DNA from 2 places in the Niveispirillum sp. FG156 genome. Region 1 is predicted to be linked to the other one. Evidence: predicted binding sites of a transcription regulator. Region 1 holds the regulator's gene; the other holds the start of a gene.
The links. Region 1 encodes LexA, which represses DNA repair genes until DNA is damaged. Its sites were predicted from a motif close to ATGTTCTANTTTGGTTC; they were not measured.
Positions count from the first base shown of each region.

Region 2: a site for LexA is predicted at 2,564-2,580, ahead of ACODSP_RS24455 (putative DNA modification/repair radical SAM protein). Genes of this name have one in related genera too.

Region 1 is NZ_JBMDKE010000014.1:41,996-46,415, reverse strand. Features, by position in the region: gene ACODSP_RS10775 (molybdopterin molybdotransferase MoeA) at 1-136, shown strand, start outside; gene ACODSP_RS10770 (methyl-accepting chemotaxis protein) at 149-1,828, opposite strand; gene lexA (transcriptional repressor LexA) at 2,201-2,947, shown strand; gene ACODSP_RS10760 (hypothetical protein) at 3,051-3,275, shown strand; gene ACODSP_RS10755 (acylphosphatase) at 3,596-3,880, opposite strand; gene ACODSP_RS10750 (GNAT family N-acetyltransferase) at 4,098-4,420, shown strand, end outside.
Region 2 is NZ_JBMDKE010000049.1:14,156-18,575, forward strand. Features, by position in the region: gene ACODSP_RS24445 (AraC family ligand binding domain-containing protein) at 1-498, shown strand, start outside; gene ACODSP_RS24450 (TIGR03915 family putative DNA repair protein) at 474-1,304, opposite strand; gene ACODSP_RS24455 (putative DNA modification/repair radical SAM protein) at 1,301-2,536, opposite strand; gene ACODSP_RS24460 (sensor histidine kinase) at 2,640-3,884, opposite strand; gene ACODSP_RS24465 (LysR family transcriptional regulator) at 3,962-4,420, opposite strand, start outside.

The DNA of each region.
Region 1 (4,420 bases):
CGAACCGTTCCCCAAACAGGATAGCGGTATGTTGAGCCGTCTGGCCTGGGCCGATTGCCTGATCCTGCGCGCCCCCCATGCCCCGCCGGTCAAGGCCGGGGACCGGGTGCAGGTGATGCCGCTGGACGCGCTGTGACCGGGTGACGGATCACGCCCCGATCCGCGCCGCCTCCTGTGCGGCGCGGTTCATGTTGGCCGACATTTCGCCGGCAACCGCACTCTGCTGTTCCACGGCGACGGCGATGGAGCCGACATAGTCATTCACCTGACCGATGGCACCCTGGATGCTGCCCAGGGTAGTGACGACCTCAGCGGCGGTATCGCGCAGGCCGGCAATATCATCGGCGATGCGATCGGCGGCGGCGCGGGCCTGGGTGGCCAGGCTTTTCACTTCCTGCGCCACTACAGCGAAGCCCTTGCCGGCATCCCCGGCGCGCGCCGCCTCGATGGAGGCGTTGAGCGCCAGCAGGTTGATCTGCCCTGTGATGCCGGTGATCAGGTTCACGATATCGACCATGCTGTCCGACAGGTTGGTCAGGCGCGCGGTCACCGTGCCGGCGGCATCAACGCGCCGATTGGCGGCTTCCGCCTCGTCGCGCGACTTGCGCATGCTGTCGGCAATCTCGCGGATGGAGGCGTTCATCTCCTCCGCCCCGGCGGCCACGCTTTCCATCATGCCGCACACATATTCGCTGCGCTGGCGGGCCAGCACCTGCCGCGTCACATCGGTGGCATATTTCACGACCTTGTAGGGCTTGCCATCCAGCCCCAGGATCGGGTTGTAAGAGGCCTGAATCCAGACATCCCGGCCATCCCTGGCACGGCGCCGGAATTCGCCCGCCTGATACTCGCCCGTCGCCAGCTTCTGCCAGAAGGCACGGTAATCGGCGCTGTCTCGCTCCCCCTCCGGCATGAACAGGGAATGGTGGCGGCCCTCAATCTCCCCGGCACGGTAACCCAGCGCCGACAGGAAATTCTCATTGGCGCTGACGATGGTGCCGTCCAGCGTGAATTCGATCACCGCCTGGCTCTTGGCGATGGCCTCCAACTGGCTGGCCCGGTCGCTGTTCAGGCGCTTTTGTTCGGTGATATCGGTCGCGAACTTAACCACCTTGGCAACATTTCCGTCGGTATCCAGAATGGGGGTGTAGGTGGCCTGAATCCAGATGTCGCTGCCATTGCGCCGGACGCGGCGGAACTCCCCACCGAAGAACTCACCGGCGGCAAGCTTTTCCCAGAAATGGCGATAGTCCGGCGTCTCCCGTTCCTCCGCCGACATGAACTGCCGATGATGCTTGCCCTTGATCTCCGACAGGGAATAGCCCAGCGCATTCAGGAAATTCTCGTTCGCGGTCAGGACCTCACCCTGCGGCGTGAATTCGATCACGGCCTGGGTGCGGTTGATGGCGGCAATCTGGCCGGCCATGTCGGCGTTGCGGTGAACGGCGTCAGTGATGTCACTGGCCAGCTTCACCACCCGGATCACCCGTCCGGCGCGGTCCAGAACAGGGTTGTAGGTCGCACGTATCCAGATATCCCGGCCGTGCCGGTCAATCCGGCGGAACACGCCCGATTGAAATTCCCCGCGCGCCAAGTGATCCCAAAAATCCCTGTAGCTCTGCTGTTGGTGATCGCTAACTTTCAAGAACATGCGATGGTGTTTGTTAACGATATCGGCCAGAGAGTATCCAAGCGCATCGAGAAAGTTTTGGTTGGAATCCAATATCACGCCGGTCGGATCAAATTCGATAATGCATTGAGAAATATCGATTGCTTTATGTAAAGCAGAGAATTTTGCAGTCTCATTGCGTCCAAATGAAAAAGACATTCTGATTTTTCCCGCTTCTGAGAATTCGAATTGACGGCGATAGCTGAAATTTGGCCCGAAACCGGCAATCCCAACGAGATTTATCTATAAAGGGCCCGAAGGATTAGACCTTTTCAAGGTCTCGCTTTCATTGGAATGGTTATTATCCCGAACTATCTGCGGTGTCTATATAACATTCGGAATAGTGTGATTATTAGCAAAGGATAATTATCCCGACAGGTTGTAGTCGGGTTGGCCGATCCACATCCTGCAACGTGCAGCCGATGCGAACCAAAATAGAACATTGCCTGGCGTTCCGTTATTGTTCTATAGTGATGTCGGTCACAATGACGGTGCCGGATGGGCGGTCATCGTCGCGGGTGAGGGGATGTCATGCTGACGCGCAAGCAACAGGAACTGCTGTTCTTCATCAATGAACGCCTGAACGAGGGCGGGGTTTCCCCCTCTTTTGACGAGATGAAAGACGCGTTGGGTCTGAAATCCAAATCCGGCATCCACCGCCTGATCACAGGTCTGGAGGAACGCGGGTTCATCCGCCGTCTGCCCCACCGCGCCCGCGCGCTGGAGGTGCTGCGCCTGCCGGAAAAGCCGATGCCCAAGGCCAAGGCAGCGCCCGCCGCCCCGGTATCCGCACCGACACCCGCCACGGCGGACGTGTCGCCACGTTTTAAGCCCAACGTCATCAAGGGCGATTTTCGCAACAGCCTGCCCGGTCGCCAGGCCAGCAACGATGCCGAAGCGGTGGCCCTACCGCTTTATGGCCGCATTGCCGCCGGCCTGCCGATCGAGGCGATGCGCGACAATTCGGTGACCATCGATATCCCAGCCTCCATGCTGGCGGCGGGTGACCATTACGCACTGGAAGTGGCCGGCGACAGCATGATCGAGGCTGGCATCCTGGATGGTGATACGGTCATCATCCAGCGCTGCGAAACGGCGGAGAATGGCACCATCGTGGTGGCCCTGGTCGATCAACAGGAAGTGACCTTGAAGCGCCTGCGCCGCAAGGGAAATTCCATCGCCCTGGAACCGGCCAACCCAAGTTACGAAACCCGCGTTTTCGGTTCCGACCGCGTGAATGTGCAAGGCCGTCTGGTCGGCCTGATCCGTCAGTATTGAGCGGGCGTTACGCGCCTTAATCCTGTCATGGGCCGGCCCCGGTTTCGCCGGGTGCCGCGTCCAGATTGGGGATTGTTGTCCCTGTCTGGAATGGTGCTGCCCCATGCATGTCCTGGCCCTGTCCCCTTGGCGGCTGCTGCCGCTTGCACCTTTGCTCGTGCTGCTTTCGGCCTGCGCCAGCCCGTGTCAGCGCATTGATAATGAGCTGCGGCAGCTGAATGCCGATACGATCCGCGATCCCGCAATGGCATCCGATGGCCGCTATCTGTCCCGGTTCCAGGAGCTGGCCGCGCAATCGGTGGAAAAAGGCTGTCTGGGTGGGCGGTAGGTCAGGTTGGAGGGCTCTGCACTCCGAGTGACCGGGCCAACAGGGCTGTCAGGTACAGATTGAATCCCCACCCTTCGTCATCCCGGCGAAAGCCGGGGCCCAGCGTCAAGGCGCGGTTAGCGCCGATATGAGTCATGTCGCAGCTCTCGCTGCTCTCGCTGGGTCCCGGCTTTCGCCGGGATGACGAAGAAAGCGAACCAATTCGATACATCAAACCCATAACTTAGCGCCTATGAGCGCAAGCCGGGATGACGAAGGGTAGGGCGTTTCCAGTCCGCGTAAAACTGTTCTAGGCGCCGCCTGGTGGCGGCGCGTCCCCTTCATTCCGTGGGGCGCTGATCAAAACCGGTTAGGCCGGGATCGGCGCTTTCCGCAACCTTCACATTGATGACGATGGCGTTGGGCGGACCTTTCCAGCAGGCGTCCAGCATGGCATCGACATCGGTGCTGTGGCCCGCGAACAGGGCCTCCACGCTGCCATCGGTGCGGTTGCGGACCCAGCCATCCAGTTGCCGGGCGCGGGCCTGTTCCACGGTCCAGCCGCGGTACCAGACACCCTGGACGCGGCCCGTCACGATGACGCTGACGGCGCGCCTGTCTTCCATGGGATTTGTCATGAATGTCTCGCTCTCTTTGGACCTATCCAGCCCAAGCGGGCGGCACTTGTCAATCACCCTCGCCAAGTCCACGTTTCTGGGGCAGCATGGAACGGCCCGGTTTTCCAGTGACTGCACACGGCGGCGACGCCTTGGGGGATTGTAAGACCTGCTCTCAGCCGACAGTCTGTGCGGCAGAGAGCATGATGACCTATCCGGAGGGGGCATGACCGCCAGCCTGATCCGTCCCGCGACTATATCCGATGCCCCGGGCATCGCGCATGTGCATGTCGAGAGCTGGCGATCCACCTATCCCGGCATGTTGCCCGAGCGTTATCTGGTGGGCCTTTCCACGGCGACCCATGAAAAGCGCTGGCGTGGGCTGCTGACCGGTGCGCCGCCACGGGGGCGGAGCACCTTTGTCGCGTCCAGCGCGGGTCGTATCGTCGGCTTTTCCTCCTGCGGGCCACAGCGCACGGGCCTGCCGGGCTTTGGCGGGGAGTTCTACGCGCTCTACCTGATCGATCAGGCCCAGGGCATGGGCATGGG
Region 2 (4,420 bases), on a different contig from region 1:
GCCGTGATCAGCCGCGATCGCGATCTTTATGCCGACCTGATGGCCCTGTTTGATCTGCTGTTCGATGACGGGGTTGAGATCGCGGACAAGGAAGCCGGGGCCTGCCGTTTCTTCTCATTCCTGGCGGAACGTGTGGATGGGACTGGGCTGCCCATGGCGCAAAGCCATGACGCCCTGGCGCGGGCCGCCGATTACATCACCCGTCACTGCACCCGCGATTTACGGGTGGAGGAGGTGGCGGCAGCGTCGGGCCTCTCCCCCTCCTATCTGATCCGGGCGTTCAAGGCGCGTTACGGCCTGACCCCGCACGCCTATCAGACCAACCAGCGGGTCCGGGTGGGGCAGGCGGGGCTGCGGCGGGGGGAAGCCATTGTCGATGTGGCGCTGGATGCCGGATTTGCCGATCAGGCCCATTTCCAGCGGGTGTTTAAGGCGCATGTCGCCGCCACGCCGGGCCAGTATGGGCAGCAGGGTCAATCCCGTTCCCGCAGGCGGTAATGGAAGGGCTTGGGCTCAGTCGCCTCCCGCTCGATCATCTCCCGCATCCGGTCCTCGGCCCCGGCGATCAGGTCGGGGATCAGGTCGGCTTCGGGCAGGTTCTTCCAGTATTTCTTGGGCATTTCCGACTGCATGGCCCGCACCTTCAACCGGGCCGGGTTGAAGATATGGGCGAAATAGGTGCGCCAGAGATCGTCCGTATCATCGATCAGGTCGGGCTTTTCCGACGGTTCGTCGGACAGTGTCAGGTGCTGCCCGTCCCAGGCGGCTGATCCCTTGGGGCTCGCGATGATCCAATCCATGTCGGTGAAGCGGCGTTGGAAAAAGCCGGCTGTGCGGGCCACGATGTAATTGTCCGGTTCAAACCAGGCGGCGAAGCGGCGGCGGCCATCCTGCGGCGGTCCCATTTCCTTGAACCGGACAAAGGCCTTCATCTTGTGCGCGTCGCGGCGGATGGCCTTGGTCAGGGTCTCTGCCCGCGCCACATCCGCATCGGACGGGTTGGACAGCAGCGCCCGTTCCCGCTGCACCCGCCAAAGCAGACGGTACAGCAGGGCGAAGCGGGCCGGGTCGATATGGCAGATGACGGCATCGGCCAGGGTCAGGAAGGCGGCGGGCACCGTGGGGGCGGGCAGCGACGGGTCGGGCGGGGGCAGGGGATCATCGGCCATGCCGAACAGGTCGGCCCCCGCATCCCGCACCCGCCATTCCACATCGCCCGGACCCATGCCGGCCCGTAGCAGAGCGCGGGCCGCATCCCGCCATTCCCCCAGATCACCGCGCCCGCGTAAACACAGGCGGATCATCCGAACAGGCTCAACTGCTTGGGCTTGGGCGCGAACAGGTCGCGCAGGTCGGTGCGGTCGGTCAGGCGCAGGGGGGACCAGCCCTCCGCCATGATGAAGGGCCGCACCTTGCGCACGCCCACGCCCAGCCGTTCCAGATCCTCCAGCCGCAGGTTTCTGTGCCGCCGGGCCGACAGGATGGAAGGCACCGATGTCGTGCCCAGGCCCGGCACGCGCAGCAGCATCTCCTTCTCCGCCCGGTTGACATCCACGGGGAACCGGTCGCGGTTGACGAGCGCCCAGGCCAGTTTCGGATCGATATCCAGTTCCAGATTGCCATCTTCCCTGACCGACGTGATCTCCGCCACGTCGAACCCATAGAATCGGTAGAGCCAATCCGCCTGATACAGCCGGTGTTCGCGCATCAGCGGCGGGCGCGACAGGGGCAGGACGCTGGACGCATCGGGAATGGGGCTGAAGGCCGAGTAATAGACCCGGCGCAGGCGGAAGCGGCTGTAGAGATTGGCGGACGAGCCCAGGATGGTGGCGTCGGTCGTGTTATCCACGCCTACGATCATCTGTGTGCTTTGGCCGCCCGGCGCAAAGCGGATGCGCCGCTTGGTCCGCAATGTTTGTTCCTTCGACGCCTCGATCCTGGCGGACAGGTCGGACATGGAACGGCGGATGCGGGCCGGATGCTTCTGCGGTGCGAACTGTTCGATGCCCTGATCGGTCGGCAGCTCGATATTGATCGACAGGCGGTCGGCATATAGCCCCGCCTCCTCGATCAGTTGCGGCGATGCCTCCGGGATGGTCTTCAGATGGATATAGCCGCGGAAATTATGGAGCGTGCGCAGGTCCTTGGCCACGCGGACCAGTTGTTCCATCGTGTAATCGGACGAGCGGATGATACCCGACGACAGGAACAGCCCCTCGATATAGTTGCGGCGATAGAATTCCAGGGTCAGCCAGACCACCTCGTCCGCCGTGAACCGCGCCCGCTCCACATTGCTGGACGACCGGTTGACGCAATAGACGCAGTCATAGATGCAGAAATTGGTCAGCAGGATCTTCAGCAGCGAGATGCAGCGCCCGTCGGGTGCATAGGCGTGGCAGATGCCCATGCCTTCCGTCGATCCCAGCCCGCCGCTGGCCGACGAATCGCGCCGCTGGGTGCCGCTGGACGCACAGGACGCATCATATTTCGCGGCATCGGACAGGACGGCGAGACGTTGTTTCAGCGATTTGGCCATGGTCCGGACGGGTCGGGGGAAGGGATTTTGTTCATGATATGTTCGTGGTCGCCCACGTCAACAATCTTGAACTATGCCCACCGCCCGCGATGGCAAGGGAACCCTATCCGCGCCGGGGGAACAGGATTGTGAAGCAGGTGCCGTCGCCCACCCGGCTGTCGACATCGATGCGCCCGCCCAGACGCTGCGTGACCAGATTATAGACCAGATGCAGGCCCAGGCCGGTGCCGCCTGCATCCCGGTTGGTTGTAAAGAACGGGTCGAAGATGCGGGGCAGGGTGGTGGCGTCGATACCACTGCCATTATCGGCTACTGACAGTTCGACCCAATCCGCCGGTGCCTCAGCCGCGCGCAGCTGGACCCGGATGGTCCCACCATCGTCGCGGCCCGTGAAGGCATGGGTCAGGGCGTTCATCACCAGATTGGTGACGATCTGCGCGATGGCGCCGGGCGTGCTGTCCACTTCCAGCCCTTCGGCCAGATCGGGCAGCAGCCGGTGGGGAGCGCGGCGCAATTGCGGCTGCAAGCTGCGCAGCACCTCCCCCAGATAATCGCCCAGATCGAAGCGGCGGACCTGATCGGTGGTCTGGTCCACGGCCACCTGCTTGAAGCTTTGCACCAGATCGGCGGCGCGGGTGATGTTGCCCAGGACGAACCCCATCGCCTCCGTCGCGGAGGCGACGTAATCCTCCAGCAGGCTGCGGCGCAGGGACCCGTCGCGATAGGCGGCGCCAAACCGTTCGGTATCCTGGGCAAAGGCCGTCGCTGCCGTGACCGCGACCCCCAGCGGCGTGTTGATCTCATGCGCCACACCCGCCACCAGCCCGCCCAGGGCCGCCATCTTTTCCGCCTGGATCAGGTCGCGCTGTGTCGCGCGCAGCCGGTCCAGGGTGCGGGCCATCTCCTCCGCCGTCAGGCGCATGACGTCGATGCCCTGGCCCAGCCCCATGGCCCTGCCACCGCCATCCACCAGGACGAAACCCCGATGCAGGGCGTCGGGCTTCTGTTCCGCGATCAGGGTATTCAACGCCGAAAGGCCGGTCTCCAGCGGCACCAGCAGCGGTTCCCGGTCCGCCAGATGGGTGACGGCGCGGCGGGCATAGAGATCGCGGCCATAACGTTGGGAGAAATGCAGAAGGAAGGTCGCCCGGTCGGCCAGCGCCAGGGGCCGCCCACCCGCATCGGCCACGATCACGCCGGGCAGGGTGGGGTCGGTCTGGAACAGTTCGGCTACACTGCCGCAGCGCGTCTGTTCCGGCACCGACGGTACGGTGCGGCACAGCCGTGCGGCGGTCCAGGCCTTATCCGCTATCCCCTTGCCTGGGGCGTGGTCCCTGTCCCGGTCCAACCATTCCCCCGCTGCTGGGATCGAGTTCGGGTTTGATGCCAGAAAGCCATGACGGATTCGTGACAGGCGCGCCAGTCTCAACCGCCCTTCATCACCGTCAGGGCAGCATCCCAGTAGGGGACAGGCCCGAACCGGCCCGCCAGAAAATCCACAAAGGCCCGGACCTTGGGGCTGAGATGGCGGTTGGCGGGATAGACGGCGTGGGCCGCCAGCGGGCCGGGCAGCCAGGCATCCAGCAGGGGGAGCAGCCGCCCCGCCGCCAGCGCATCGCCCACGATGAAGGTGGGCAGCAGCACCAGCCCCTGGCCATGCAGCGCCGCCTCGCGCAGCGCATCGCCATTATTGGCACGCAGCCGTCCCTTCAGCCGCACATTCTGCGTCTCTTCTGATCCCGGTGCCGTGCGGAAGGTCCATTGGTCCGGGTTCTGGACATTGGTGTAGATCAGGCAATCATGATCGGCGATGTCGGCGGGGCTTTGCGGTGTGCCGCGCCGGTTCAGATATTCGGGGCTGGCGCAGATCACGGCGCGCACGGG